One region of the Brevibacillus sp. FW306-2-1A-C05A genome, then DNA from elsewhere that is predicted to be linked to it. Evidence: riboswitches for the same ligand, from Rfam matches in the RefSeq annotation. Region 1 holds a riboswitch; the other holds the start of a gene.
The links. Region 1 has a riboswitch for FMN ahead of ribD (bifunctional diaminohydroxyphosphoribosylaminopyrimidine deaminase/5-amino-6-(5-phosphoribosylamino)uracil reductase RibD). Riboswitches for the same ligand answer to the same signal wherever they lie in the genome.

Region 1 (7,578 bases):
GCGCTTCAACCGCTTATCGTTCGCAATATTGACAAAATTGTAGACTTCTTTTATTCGAATATTGAAACTGAACCACTGCTCATGAGCATTGTGGACAAAAACAGCACCATTGCCAGACTGAAGGGCACACTGACCCGCCATATCACAGAGATGTTCAACGGCTGTATCGACGCCGCGTACATCGAGCAGCGCAGCAGGATCGCCATCATTCACATGCGGATCGGACTGGAGCCGAAATGGTACTTGAGTGCGTTTCAAAATTTGTTCATATCCATTATGGATATTCTGCATAAAAACATCGCGGACAAGGATGAGTTTGTGCTGGCGCTCACTGCGGTGAGCAAAATTCTCAACATCGAGCAGCAAATCGTGCTGGAAGAATACGAGAATGAACATGAGCGTGTTCGTCGCGCCGAGCAGGCCAAAAAGGACGAACTGCGGGTTTTGCTGACCAATTCCGCGCATGAGCTGGCAGCCGTCTCGGAGGAAAACAGCGCGTCCGTCGAGCAACTGACGGAGCAGTCGCGCGAAGTGCTTCGCTACGCCGAAAACGGCACGGATTTTTCCAGCAAGGCGCAGGAGCTGTCCCGGGAGGGCAAGGAAAAGCTGGAGAAGCAGCAGGAGCAGATGGGGCTGATCCAGCAGAGCGTGAAGCAAATTTCCGAAGAAATGAACACGCTGGAGGACAACGCGGAAAAAATTCGCGGAATTGTCGACGTGGTGACGGCGATTGCCGAGCAGACCAATCTGTTGGCGCTCAATGCGGCGATCGAAGCCGCGAGAGCCGGAGAGCAGGGGCGAGGCTTTGCGGTCGTAGCCGACGAGGTGCGCAAGCTGGCCGAGCAGACGAAAAAATCGGTATTCGGCGTGCGGGAGCTGATCGAGAAAACGAATCAGCAAACGACTGTCCTGTCATCGGTCGTGCTGGAAATCCAGGGGCTCGTGAAGTCGAGCACAAAAATGACGGACGAGACGAATGCGTTTTTCGAGGGCATTATCAACGCTGTCTCCGACAGCAAGGAGCAGAGCTCGCACATTCAAAAAGAGCTGGAAAACTTCTTCAAGGTCATGGAGGATATGAACCAGGCTGTGGCGCAAGTAGCCAGCTCCGCGGACGAGCTGTCGGAGATCACGGAAAATTTGTAGGCGAAGAAAAAACAGTACGGCCGTCGGTGGGGGGCGTACTGTTTTTTTCATGAGCGTGTGTTCGTTGCGTCAGGTCGCAGAAGTGGTCGGGTGATACTGCCGGGAGTTTTGCAGCGGCGGCGTGTAGACGTTGAGCGAGTACACCGGCGCGTCTGTGTTGTTGCGGATGGCGTGAATTTCGCCGGGGGCGACGTAGTAGCAGTCTCCGGCGCTGACATGGGTTGTCTGGGCGCGAAACACCTCTCCCTCGCGATCGGCAGGAAGGTAGACGACATTGGTGAGCGTCCCGGAAATGATCCATTCCCAGCCAAAGGAATCGCCATGGTTGTGCGGGACAGACTCCTGCATGCTGGGCAGATGGATCAGGACGACTTCGACGTGCGGCGTCTGGTACAAAATTTTGCGTCCGTAGGGGAGCTGTTCAGGCTGGGGAATGTGGGACGCGATATCTTCTGGGCAGAGCGAAAGGGAAACGAGCGCCTGCCTCAGCTCAGCGTGACTGGGGAAAACGAGGGAGCCAAATGCTTGTTCCAAACGTTGCAAATTCATGACAAACCTCCTGAGGCGAAAAAAGATCTTCCCCTTACCATATGAGAAACGGTTGCAGTCTGACGTAGGGGAAGCGCGTTTTTTTGCGAAGGCCAGTCAAACGATTTGGCGTGACAAGGCAGCTTGCCTCGCTCTATCATGGGGATACGGCAGTTGGTGCCGCACGAAGACGGTGAGGGGACGGCCCCCGTCAAAAGTGATTGTCCAAGTTCAACAATGGTTTGTACCCAACTCAACACATGAGGAGGCATGCGCATGTCAACTGCCACAATCAGTGTACGCACCCTGTAGCGGGGGGCGTCTGTCCGAACCGCCTGCGACTGACAGGAGGTTTGGCACACATGAACGTAAAACATTACTTGTACGTCAATGCGCTGTCTTCGCTTGGCTCGCGAATGGATTTGATCGCGTGCAGCGCGTTGATTTTCACATTTGAGCATAGCGCCTTTTGGCTGACGGCCTTTTTTGTCGCCCGTCAGGTAGGCGGCATGCTGTTCAGCCCGTTTGCGGGCATGCTGGCTGACCGGATGGACCGCAGGCATGCCATGATCGCAAGCGATATCGGAGCAGGACTTGCGCTTCTCGCAATCATCGCTGCTCCGCATCCGTATGTCGTGGTTGCCGCAGCGTTTCTCAAAGGCATGCTGTACACGCTGTTTACGATCAGCTTTCAGGCTTCGCTGCCGCAGATGTTCGGGATGGAGCGGCTGGTGTGGGTGAACGGGCTCAAGGTGCGCCTGGAATCGCTCGTAGGCATGGCGGGCTTTGTGCTGGGGGGCTTTTTGACTGACCGTGTTGGCTACGCGCTCGTCATTGGCGCAGATGCAGCCAGCTTCTTCCTCTCGGCTTTGCTCTTGACCCGGATGCGCTGGGAGAGCCGGGCATGGCCGAAAAGCGGGGCGGCTGGCGAGCGCTCTGCCGGAGACAGCGGGGGGAAGCAAAAGGAGCGTGGCATGCGGGCAGCCGTCAGGTACTTGCAAAGCGCGCCCGTATTGCTTGCCATCAGCCTGCTGGCTGCGCCGCTGTCGATCAGCACGGCTTCGCATAACTACGGTTTGCCGTTTTTGGCAGATCAGATTAGCCACGGGGACGCGACCTTGCACGGGATGATGTGGTCAGTCATGAGTGTCGGTGGCCTGATCGGCGCTTATCTGGTGGCGCGCATTCCCGTTGCGCCTTGGCCTGGGATGCTGGGGGCGCATTGGCTCCTGGCTGTGTTCATCGTGCTTGCGTTTGCCGCCGACGGTGCGGTTTGGGCGCTGCTTTTGCTCGCGGGCGCGGGGCTTTTTGGCGGAGCGGCTCAAGTCTTGGAGAGCACGCTGTTGCAGCAGGCCAAAAACGAGGTGCGCGGCAAGGTGCTGGGGGTACAGGGCTTGTTTAGCCGCAGCGGGTTTTTTGTCGCATTTTTGGCGGCGCCCGCGATTTCCGCTGTCTTAGGATTGGCAGCGATGGTCGCCGTCGCGCAGGCGCTTTTGGCTCTGGCACTGCTCGGTCTGGGATGCTATGTGCGCAAGGCACAGCAAGCGGGTGGCGCTCGTCGCGGGTAGTCTTTTTTCCCGTCACTCACCATAGGATGTACCAATTGGGAGGTGACGGGAGTGGCTATATTTCGACCCCGTCGGCGTTGGAGAAACCCGCTTTCCCGAACGAAAGCGTTTTTGATCGCGCTGGTGATTTTTTTTGTGCTGTCGATTCAGACGCTCGTTTTTTTGCAGCATCGGCTGGAGCCGACACTGTTGATCCTGGCTACTCAAAAAGCAGAGCAATTGGCGAAGGAAGCGATTACGGATGCGGTCACCAAGCGGATTTCCCAGCAAGGCGTCGACTTCAACCAGATCGTGAAGATCGAGAAGAACAACGAGGGGCAAATTCAGGCGTATCAGTTCAACTTCAAGGAGTACGCAAGAATTGTCGGCGAAACCACCTCGCGCGTCCAGAACAAGCTCCAGGAGTTCGAGACGGAAAAAGTGGACCGCACGATTCCGCTTGGCCTGGCGACAGGGAATACGTTTCTGGCGCAAATGGGGCCGAACTTGCCCGTGACCTTCGTGCCGATCGGCTCTGTGAAAACGAAGCTGGAGACAGAGCTGAAGGAGGCGGGCATCAACATGGTGCTCGCCACGGTCTACATTTTCGTAGAGGTCGACTTGCGCATCGTCATTCCGTTTGCGACCGAGGAGCAGACGGTTACGACGAAAATCCCGATCACGCACTCCCTCATCATCGGCGACGTGCCGCAGTATTTGTACAACAATCCGGAAGGCAAGCCGGATGTGCCGCGTGCGCCCATGGAAGGTATGGACGACAGCCCGTAGAAGGCGCGGCGGAAACGAAAAAAAGCGGCAGCGTGCGAGCTGTCGCTTTTTTCATGGAGATGGCTGCCCTTGCTTACTGCTCCGCCCAGGTGACAGTCAGCTCGATGACGCCTTCCTGGCCGCTGAGCGGGCCGCCGATCATCGACCAGGACTGTTTTTTCTCGATGTTGCCTCCCTGAATAATGATGTTTTAGTCGTCGATGGTTTGCCCGGAGTCAGAGAGGTTTTGCGTCTTGAAGTAGTCTTTGTACAGCTTGGTTACGGCTGGCATGCTTTCCTTTGTGCTGAAAATGAGCAGGACAAACTTTTTGCCGTCTTTGATTTCGGAATGCGAGGTGCTAATTTCGGCGACCTCCGGGAGCGGGAAATCGGCTGGGAGATATTCCGGCCGCTTCTGTTCAGAGGCAGGCTGGGCAGCAGTGTCGCCGGAAGTTTGCTGGGTCGGCTGTTGCGCAGTCTGCTGTGCTGGTTGCTGCGCTGACTGTTGCGGTGTTTGCTGTTCCGCTTGCTGTGCCGGTTGATCCACTGAAGCTGGCTGGCTGCACGCACTGATCGCCACTGCCACAAAGAGCGACAGAGCGACGTGCGCCCACGCTTTCTTTTTCATCACGTATCATCAGCTCCTCTTCATCATACGTAGAAAATATTCTATGTCATTTTTGGTTCTCCATATGGAAAAAGTCCTGTTTCCAGCATTCGGCAATCGGGGGAGCAACTTGTTTGCTATACTGAAAAAAGCGGCTTGCGAGCGCAAGAGACGGGAACGGACCGAAGACGAGGGGGCTGGAAAGGAAATGAACAGACGCTTTGCAACAGGCATCATTTTTGACATGGACAATACGCTGCTGCACTCGAAGATCAATTTTGCGGAAATGAAGCAGGCAATTTTTCAGTTGTGGACGGAGCATGGTCTGATAGAGCCGACCTTCGACTGGCACAGCCATACCGCCTCGCAACTGATCGAGCTTGGCCGAAAGTCGGGCAGGCTGACCAGCCAGCTCGAACAGGAGATGTGGGGAGCCGTCACGGCAATCGAAAAGGCGGGGATGCACGAGGCTGTTCTCGAGAACCATGCCCAGGAAGTGCTCGCGCAGCTCATGGAGCGGCATCATTTGTTCATTTTGACCAACAACGCCTACGCTGCCGCAGAGGAAGCGCTGCACCAAACCGGTATTGCGGGCTGCTTCGAGAAGATTGTGGCGCGCGAGCAGATGACGACCTTGAAGCCGCACCCGTCCGGGATTCATTACATTCGCAGGCAGTATCCCGATATGCCTGCTTCGGCCTGGACGATGGTCGGGGATTCCTGGATTGACGGAAAAGCCGCGCAGGACGGGGAGGTGGCGTTTATCGCCTACCAGGGACATGCGCAAGACATGGAGCGCCATGACGTGGCACCGCAAGCGTACATTGCGGATTTGCGCGAGCTGCTGACTATGTTGTAACAAAGCTTGCAGGCAGGAGAAAAACACTTCTGCCTAAAAAAATGACAGCGAACGTGAAAAATGTGCTATACTTTGCCTAACTGAATACCAGCCTTCAGGGTAGGGTGAAATTCCCGACCGGCGGTAATGACGAACGCACGTCTGAGCCCGCGACTCGCTATCGCAGTTGGATAGCGACTGACTTGGTGCAAATCCAAGGCCGACGGTAAAGTCCGGATGGGAGAAGGTATTGGCATAACCTCAGAGCTGTTTTTTCAAAAACAGGCATTTGCGAGGTTTCTTTCCCTACGCCCTGAGCATGTTCTCACGGGCGTTTTTTATTCCGCAACTTCATAGCGAAAATCTTCAGGGCAAGGTGAAATTCCTGACCGGCGGTAATGGCGATGGCGAACCATCGTCTGAGCCCGCGACTCGTGGACCGTGACGGTTTGCGACTGATCTGGTGCAACTCCAGAGCCGACGGTAAAGTCCGGATGGAAGAAGAGCTGACTGCGCTTTTTGGCATCGTTATTTTTGCAAAAAACGAATGCGAGAAGGCTTCTTTCCCTATGCCCTGAAACGCTTGAGGTTTCGAGGGCTTTTTGTTTTGGCTGGAATCCAGGCAGGAAAAAGGAGGTTTTACATGGAGCAGGACAAGCGGTTCATGGCATTGGCGCTGGAGCTGGCGCGCTCGGCCCACGGCCAGACCAGCCCCAATCCACTGGTCGGTGCAGTCCTGGTGAGCAACGGAGCAGTTGCAGGCATGGGCGCGCATTTGCGTGCCGGGGAGCCGCATGCGGAGGTGCATGCGCTGCGCATGGCAGGGGAAAAGGCGGCTGGCGCTACTTTGTACGTGACGCTGGAGCCGTGCAGCCACTTCGGAAAAACGCCCCCTTGCGCCGATGCGGTAGTGGCGGCGGGGATTCGCCGGGCTGTGATTGCGACGCTGGACCCGAATCCGCTCGTGGCTGGAAAAGGCGTGGAGAAGCTGCGCGCCGCAGGAGTGGAAGTGCTCGTCGGGGTAGGCGAAGCGGAAGCGAAAAGGCTCAACGAGGTGTTTTTCCACTACATCACGACGAAGCGCCCGTTTGTGACGGTGAAAACGGCGAGCACGCTGGACGGCAAAATCGCTTCGGTCACAGGACACAGCCGCTGGATCACGGGCGAACGGGCGCGCGCGGAGGTGCACGAACTGCGGAGACAGCACGATGCGATTTTGGTCGGGGTAGGAACCGTTTTGGCGGACGATCCGCTTTTGACGGCCAGACAAGGGGAGCAGTTGTATGGGCGGCAGCCTGTGCGGATCGTCCTGGACAGCGAGCTTCGCACGCCACTTGCAGCGCGCGTGATCGAAAATGCGGATGCGCCGACCTGGATTTTCACGACAGAGGCGGCTCCGCCAGAAAAGCGTGCGGCATTGGCGGCAAAAGGCGTCAGGCTGTTTGTGGCAAGCGGACAAATTTCGGTGGAAAACGTACTGGATACGCTGGGCGAGTGCGGGATTACTTCGCTGCTGGTTGAAGGCGGGCAGGCAGTGAACGGGGCGTTTTTACAGGCGCGCGCGATCCAGAAGATCGTCAGCTACGTGTCGTTGAAGCTGATCGGCGGAAGCGGCGCGCCCACGCCATTTGGCGGACCGGGCTTCGCCACGATGGATCAGACTGTCCGGCTTGCGGATGCAACTGTCGAGCTGCTGGATGAGCAGGACGTGCGCATAAGCGGTTATCCGCTATGGGAAAAGTAGCTGGAAGCAGGTTTTCCGTTTTCTGCGCATTCGCGCCAGAGAGCAGCAGTCGCCAGACGACGGGAGCAAATTTTTGTTCAGAAAGCACAAAGAGGAGGAAAAGGCCGATGTTTACCGGACTGGTGGAGGAAGTCGGAACGTTGGAATCCAGCACAGGCAACGGGCAGGCGAGTCGGCTGGTCATTCGGGCGCAGCGGGTGCTGGAAGGCGTCAAGCTCGGCGACAGTATCGCCGTCAACGGGATTTGCCTGACGGTCACGTCTTTTTCGGCTCGGCATTTTAGCGTAGATGTCATGCCGGAGACGATGAAAAAGACAACCCTCCGTCACCTGCGCACAGGCCAGCGGGTCAATCTGGAGCGGGCGATGCGGCTGGGCGACCGCTTTGGCGGGCATATCGT
Region 2 (7,578 bases), on a different contig from region 1:
GTCATGTCCTTCGGATAAAAATAAAGCACAACATTTTTCCCGCGGAATTGGGAAAGTGAAATCGTCTGATCCTGATTGGCCTGCAATGTAAATAACGGCGCGGCTTGTCCGCTTGCGATCATGCTCATCCCTCCGTAAAAATCACTTGTCTCATTTTACCACAAGCTTACAGGCACTTCATCCGCATATACGTTGCGCTTTCAATTAGAAAACGATAGAATTAATTAAGAAAAATAAAAAAATGGCCTAGTCAGTTGGATGGTGAGAATTGGCATGAAAGAGTTTTTTGAAGTAACCGATCCAGAAGCGCTTAAATCCCTTGCCATAGCAGAACGGGTTAAGATTTTAGAACTCTTCGAGGATTTGGAGCCGCGTACGGCCAAACAAATCGCTACGGAACTAGGCGAAAATGCTGCACGTCTTCACTACCACGTGAAGGAGCTCGTGCGTGTTGGTTTGCTCGAACAGGTGGATACCCGCGTCAAAGGTTCCATCGTTGAGAAATATTACGAGCCAGTCGCCAAGGTGATTCAGGTTAAGCTTCAGCTTATGATTGAGGAAAACGCACAGCAATTGAGTGACGTCATGTTCACTCCGTTTCGCACGACAGAAAAGGATCTCATGAGGACACTCAACCGCTTCGTGGCAAGCGATCAGGATGTTCGCAAGGAATACCAGAACACGTTTGCTTTTAACCTGACTGAATTTTATTTGAGCCAGGAAGAACGCAACCAACTGGTCGACGACATCAGCGATCTTTTGCAGAAGTACAAAGGCTTTAAAAACGAGCCGGGACGCCGCAAATTCAAGTTTTTCGACGTTCTGTTCCCGTTGACGCCTGCTGACCCGACTGACGATTCGGAAGAACCGTTTGAGGATGCAGACGATCAGGACAAGCCTCTGTAAAAAGCAGAGAACCACACCAGGAAAACCATCAAGAAAGATGGTTTTTCTTTGTTTTTCAGCCCAAAAGGAGGGTGGATGATGCGCACCATTCTGTTTGATTTTGACGGAACCGTCGCCGATACGCTCCCGCTCATCTTCACGGCTTTTCGCTCGACTTTTCAGCGCTTTTTGCAGGAGCATTACACAGACGAGCAAATCGTCGCGCTGTTCGGGCCGACGGAGACAGGCATTTTGCAAAACAGGCTGCCCGCACACGAGCATGCCGCGGCACTGGATCATTTTTTTGCCATCTACACGAGCGAGCATGCCCGGGTGCAAAACCCCGGGGAAATCGCCCGCATGCTGGAGCAGTTGCACGCGGCTGGAGTCCAGATGGGAATCGTCACGGGAAAAGGACGGAGAAGCGCAGATATTTCCTTGCGCGAGTGGGGACTGGAAACGTATTTTTCCGTCGTGATTACAGGCGATGACGTGAGCCAGCCAAAGCCGCACCCGGAAGGCATTTTTACTGCGCTGAAAGAGCTTGGCTCAACGGCCGGGGAGACGATTTTTGTAGGCGACAGCGATGCCGACATCGTGGCCGGGCGTGCGGCAGGGCTTACGACGGTCGGGGTCGATTGGCTGCCCGTCACGCAAAAGGCCGGAAGCTTCGATCCGGAGCCGGACTACCGCTTTTCCGACGCACAGGTTTTTGCCGACTGGGTGCTCGGCCGCTAAGTTTTTCGCACAGGCAAAAAGGGAGTGCCCTCTTTTTCACGCGAGGGGCACTCCCTTGTTTTCGGTTCAAGCGTATGCGTTACCAGAACCGCCTAGTACGCCCGCCCGAACCAGACCGTATGCTTCGCCTCTTTGCCGCAGCAAATGCAGGCTGCTTTTTGGGCAGGCGGATCGAACGGAATGTTGCGGGAGGTAAATTTGGTTTCTTCCTTGACCTTGGCTTCGCAAGCGTCGTCTCCGCACCAGCCGGCCAGCACCCAGCCGCTTGGGCGGTTCTCGCTTTCGCAGTTGGCGATGTGCGCAGCCAACTGCTCCATCGTGTCGACGTCGAGATGAGAATTAGCTTCCCGGAAGGCCAGCGCTTTTTGGAACATGTTTTGCTGGATGTCTTCGAGCAGCTTCGCAATCGTCTGGGCAATTCCCGCCAGCGGCACGGTCACTTTTTCGCCCGTATCGCGGCGGGCCAGGATCGCCTGACCGTTTTCCACATCGCGCGGCCCAAGCTCCAGGCGCAGCGGCACCCCGCGCATTTCCCATTCGTTGAACTTCCAGCCCGGCGTCTCTTCACGCAAGTCGGCACGCACGCGAACCCCTGCCGCTTTGATCTCGTCGAAAAGCGGATCGAACGCCTCCATCACTTTTTCCCGCAGCTTCATCGGACCTACCGGAATCATGATGACTTGCGTAGGCGCCATCCGTGGCGGCAGCGCCAGGCCGCGGTCGTCGCCGTGCACCATGATCATCGAGCCGATGAGCCGCGTCGAGCTGCCCCACGAGGTCGTATGCACGTACTTGAACTGATTGTCGCGGTCCAAAAACTTGATCTCGAAGCCGCGCGCAAACTTGTCGCCCAAATAGTGCGAGGTACCTGCCTGCACGGCTTTTCCGTCCTTCATCATCGCTTCGATCGAGTACGTGTCAACCGCACCCGCGAAGCGCTCGCTCGGCGTCTTTTGCCCTTTCCATACCGGAATCGCCAGCTCCTGCTCGACTACTTCGCGATAAATTTCGAGCATCTGCATCGTTTCCTGGCGCGCCTCTTCTTCTGTCGCATGGGCGGTGTGGCCTTCCTGCCAGAGAAATTCCGATGTGCGCAAAAACGGCATCGTGCGCTTTTCCCAGCGGAACACGTTGGCCCACTGGTTAATCAGGATCGGCAAGTCGCGGTAGCTCTGAATCCACTGGCTGTACATGTGGCCGATGATCGTCTCCGAGGTCGGGCGCAGGGCGAGCTTTTCCTCCAACTGTTCGCCGCCCGCTTCGGTCACCCATGGCAGTTCTGGGTTGAAGCCCTCGATGTGCTCTTTTTCTTTTTGGAAAAACGACTCGGGAATCAGCATCGGGAAGTAGGCATTGCGATGTCCGGTTTCCTTGAACCGTTTGTCCATCGCCTCCTGAATCCGCTCCCACAGCTCGAAGCCGTCGGGCTTGAAGACGATGCAGCCGCGCACCGGGGTGTAGTCCATCAAGTCCGCCTTTTTGATCGCATCAATGTACCAGCGCGAAAAATCTTCCGACTGCGGTGTAATTTCTTTTACAAACGCTTTGTCCTCTTTCATCCTTCTACGCTCCTTTTTTCTTCGCATGAAATGCAAAAAATCCCCCATCCCAAAAGGGACGGAGGATTGACTTCCGCGGTACCACCCTGATTGACCATGGCTTGTGCCACAGTCCTCTTTTCCAACCCGATAACGGCGGGGCGACCGGACCAGCTCGTCGCTGGCGGCTTCAGGATGGGGTGCAGGTATGCCTCGTATCAGCCTTCCAGACTAGGGCCGACTCTCTGGAACAAGGGAAATAGCTGCGGGTCCTTTCATAGCCTTTTCACAAAAACGGTTCGTTTAAGAACATATCTTAGCAAGTCGAAAGGCCGATGTCAATTTGTGGTACGCAGGGCCAGGCGAGCGCCCAGCTTGGCGTAAACAGGATAGGCGACCAAGGCGAGCACGACGCCTTTGAAAATGTTGAACGGCACAATGCCGACCAAGACGAGGGACCAGACGCTCGTCGCATTGAACATCGCAAGCAGTTCTGCCATCGGCATATGGTAGAGCACAGCGTAAGCCGGGAGCAGGACGTATGCGTTGGCGACAGCCATGACGACCGTCATCATCAATGTCCCGAGCGCAAGCCCTGTCAGAAAACCTTTTTTGCCCTGGCCGCTGCGTTGCAGCAGGATAGCCGGCAAAATGAAGCTGGCGCCGGCAATCACATTGGCAATCTCGCCGATCAAGAGTCCGTCTGCATTTTTAAACAGAAAGTGCAATGTATTTTTCAAAACTTCGATGATGATTCCGGCCACCGGACCGTACATAAGCCCGCCGATCAACGCTGGCAGCGTGCTGAAATCAAGCTTCAGAAAGCTCGGCATCAGCGGAACGGGAACCTCCAAAAATTGCAGGATAAAGGCAACGGCGGCCAGCATCGGAATCGTCACGATCCGCTGGGTTGCTCTGCGCGAAGAATGCAAGGCTGTTTCTTTCATGTGTACCATCTCCTCTTTGTTCTCCTTCTTTGAGGAATGGCAACAGTGGTCGTGCCACACGTGTTGCTACTCATACGATTTGCCTGCGGAAACGCAAAAATACCCTGAGAAAGATTCTCAGGGCAGATTACAGGCGTATGACAAAGCATGTGCAGGAAACAGGTTCGCGAAACAAAAGGTGCTGATTTTGCATGCCCCTTTTGCAGCTTTTCCCGTTTGCACAGGCAAACAAGCACGTGCAGAAAACGTACTGTCGTCATCCTTCTCCCATCCAGACTGTACTGTCGGCTCTGGAATCTCACCAGATCCTGCACTCCGTCGCTTGCTGACAAGCTGGGGAGGCTCGCGGGCTTAACGTGCTCGTGACACGATCACCGCCGGTCGGGAATTGCACCCTGCCCCGAAGGAATTGTGTAGTTGTATATTGCATATTATACTGCGCTTTTTTGATTTGACAATAGAGGAAACGGCTAAATCGACAATTTTTTATTGTTTTCCGATGGATTTAATAGGATATGCTCCTGGTCGCTTTGATCGGGTTGGTAGTTACCTTGACCAAAAAGAAATAGACCGCCCTTGAGTCCCAACTCCAGCGGTCTATTCTTCCAGAAATTTTGAGCCGAACCCCTTGAGGGAAGCTTCCATTGTACAGACCGCTCCGGTTGCCGCCGGACGGTCTTTTTTTCGCTTGTTACCTCTAATGTTACCATAACGAGCCGCAAATAAAAATATACATTCGGCTCCTCCAGCATCGAATCACGCCGCGACTGCTACGAACCCGCTCCCCGATATTTGCTGACTCCCCAGTTCCAGACAAACAGGCCGAGGCCAAAGAAAACGACAGCCACGAGCGGAGTAAACGCCGCGTAGGTGTACCAGACTTCTTTGCGCAAAAAGTAGGCAGCCGGGTAGACGCCGACGAAGGCAAACGGCAGTACATAGGTCAGCACGAAGCGGATCGCTTTGTTGTACACATCCACCGGATAGCGGCCGTACTGCTGAATGTTGTAGATCATCGGGGCGATTCCCGTCCGCGAATCGGAGAAAAAGCTGACCGCCGCAATCGCTGTGTACACGCCGCCGTAGATGAGAGCGCCGCTCACGACCAGCCCGATGAAGATCAGCGGGTCGTACCAGTAAAACGACAGGTCGAGCTGGATCGCCGCATAGCCCATAATAATCAGGCCCGTGATGATGCCGAAAATGCGGTCCGGCGCAATCGATTCCAGACAAACCTGCGCCAGATTGTGAATCGGCCTGGTCAGGATGCGATCCATTTCGCCCCGGATAATGTAGCGCTCGTTGAAGTCCCAAAAGCCGAAAAACATCGAGAACAGCGCATACGGCACCAAAAAGAACCCGTAAATGAAAATGATTTCGTCCCGCGTCCAGTCTTTCATCATCGGGACGTGCGTGAACACGACGATGATGAACACGAGGTTAATCAACTCGGAAACGAGGTTGGACACAAGCTCCCCGAGAAAGTCAGCCCGATAGGCAAGCCTCGTTTTGAAATACTGGCCCAGGTAGTCGGCAAAAATGCCGATAATATGTTTCACGTTTTGCATCGTCTACCCTCCTTGCACGACCAGCCGATTTCGGGCCATACGCCACAAAACCAGGATGGGGACCAGAATGACAACCATCCAGATCGCCTGAAAGCCGATCAATTCCCAGGCCCGTCCAGGGGTAATCGCTCCGGTGAAAATCAGACTCGGATAGTAGTTGACGGCCTGAAACGGCAGAAAGCCCATGACGGTCTGCGCCCAGCCCGGAAAAAAGCTGATCGGCAGCACGAGGCCGGACATCAGATCGACGACGACCCGCTTCGCCCGCATCATCCCGTCGTTGCGGAACAGGAAAAACGTGAACAGACCCGTCAGCAGGTTAATCTGCGTATTAATGAGAAAAGCGAACATCAGACTGAGCAGGTACAGCCCCCAGCCGGTCGCGGTCGCCGGGAAGTGAAAGGGAATAATCAGGCTGATGAGAAAAATCCCCGGCCCCGCGAAAAACAGAAAGCGGAAAATCCCTTCCCCGAACGCCTGCGCCGTTTTCACCGACAAGTAGTTGTAGGGACGGATCATTTCGATGGCGACCTTGCCCTCGCGAACGTCCTGGGCGATCTCCGTGTCAATGTTGTTAAAGTAAAAAGCGCGCGACATCCAGGCGATCGCCACGTAGGAGGTCATCTGCTCGACCGATAGCCCGCCAAGCTGCTGCTGGTCGCCGTAGATGGCGCCCCACAAAAAGTAGTAGGCCCCGATGTTGATCGCGTAAATGATGATGCCGCTGTAGTAGTTCACCCGGTAGGCGAGCATGGTCAAAAACCGCATGCGGATCAGTTCCATGTAGAGCCTATGCATGGTCCCGCACCTCTGTATCTACCTGGTAAATGTTGCGGACGATGTCCTCTGTGCTCGTCTCCATAATTTTCACGTCGCTGACCTCGAACGACGACATAACCGTGGACAGGACGAACGGCAGCATTTCCTGGCTTTGCGGCACCTTGACGCTCAGGGTGAAGTCGTTTTCCTGCGTGACTTCGCACGGCATTTCGCCGAGTGTCTGGCGCAGTTCGGCTGCGGAGGTGCGCTTTTTCATCTGGAAGGAAATCTCTGTGCCATTGCCCCACTTTTCCTTCAGGTCGCTGAGCAGGCCGTCGAAGATCAGCTTGCCTTTGTCCATGACCAGCACCCGTTTACAGAGCGCCTCGATGTCGGAAACGTCGTGCGTGGTCAGCAGGATGGTCATGTTTTCCGTCTCGTTCAGATTGCGCAAAAACTCGCGGATTTTTTGCTTCACCAGCACGTCCAGCCCGACTGTCGGCTCGTCGAGGAACAACAGCCGCGGCTTGTGGATCAAGGAAGCCGCTACCTCGCAGCGCATCCGCTGGCCGAGGCTCAGCTTGCGCACCGGCTGGCTGACGAACGGGCTGATTTCCAGCTCCTCGATCAAGCGCGCGAGCCACTTTTCGCCCTCTGTCTCGTCGACCTTGTAGACGCTTTTTAGCAGGCGAAACGACTCCAACGGGGACAAATCCCACCAAAGCTGTGAGCGCTGCCCGAAGACGACGCCGATGGAGCGCACGTATTCCTCGCGCTGTTTGAACGGGACGTAGCCGTTGATGACGATCTCGCCGTCGCTCGGGGTCAAAATGCCCGTCAGCATCTTGATGGTCGTCGATTTCCCGGCGCCGTTTTCCCCGATCAGGGCGAACATCTCGCCCTCTTCCACGGTGAAAGAAAGGTCATTCACCGCTTTGACTGTCTTGTACTCGCGGCTGAACAAGTCACGAAAAGCACCCCCGAGGCCGGATCTGGCCTGGTGGATGCGGAACTCCTTTTGCAAATGCTTCACTTGGATCATGGAAAACCGTCCTTTTTGGCTTGCTTCAAATAACAACTGTTAGTGTATACGAGCATGTGAAAATGTGCAAAAGGCAAACTGTAGCAAACTATCAGCGCAAA

Region 2: linked by a shared signal. The riboswitch ahead of AC3WJN_RS21920 (ECF transporter S component) and the one ahead of ribD (bifunctional diaminohydroxyphosphoribosylaminopyrimidine deaminase/5-amino-6-(5-phosphoribosylamino)uracil reductase RibD) in region 1 are both predicted to bind FMN.

The regions. Positions count from the first base shown of each region.
Region 1 is NZ_JBYSWV010000031.1:21,917-29,494, forward strand. It holds gene AC3WJN_RS17665 (globin-coupled sensor protein) at 1-1,146, shown strand, start outside; gene AC3WJN_RS17670 (cysteine dioxygenase) at 1,216-1,695, opposite strand; gene AC3WJN_RS17675 (MFS transporter) at 2,037-3,242, shown strand; gene yunB (sporulation protein YunB) at 3,285-4,010, shown strand; gene AC3WJN_RS17685 (hypothetical protein) at 4,201-4,617, opposite strand; gene AC3WJN_RS17690 (HAD family hydrolase) at 4,805-5,455, shown strand; FMN riboswitch at 5,542-5,687, shown strand; FMN riboswitch at 5,793-5,944, shown strand; gene ribD (bifunctional diaminohydroxyphosphoribosylaminopyrimidine deaminase/5-amino-6-(5-phosphoribosylamino)uracil reductase RibD) at 6,078-7,178, shown strand; gene AC3WJN_RS17700 (riboflavin synthase) at 7,286-7,578, shown strand, end outside.
Region 2 is NZ_JBYSWV010000051.1:9,063-16,640, forward strand. It holds gene bcp (thioredoxin-dependent thiol peroxidase) at 1-122, opposite strand, end outside; gene AC3WJN_RS21905 (winged helix-turn-helix domain-containing protein) at 274-906, shown strand; gene AC3WJN_RS21910 (HAD family hydrolase) at 985-1,623, shown strand; gene proS (proline--tRNA ligase) at 1,716-3,182, opposite strand; gene AC3WJN_RS21920 (ECF transporter S component) at 3,500-4,108, opposite strand; FMN riboswitch at 4,364-4,520, opposite strand; gene AC3WJN_RS21925 (ABC transporter permease) at 4,879-5,676, opposite strand; gene AC3WJN_RS21930 (ABC transporter permease) at 5,680-6,474, opposite strand; gene AC3WJN_RS21935 (ABC transporter ATP-binding protein) at 6,467-7,477, opposite strand; gene AC3WJN_RS21940 (protein phosphatase 2C domain-containing protein) at 7,569-7,578, opposite strand, start outside.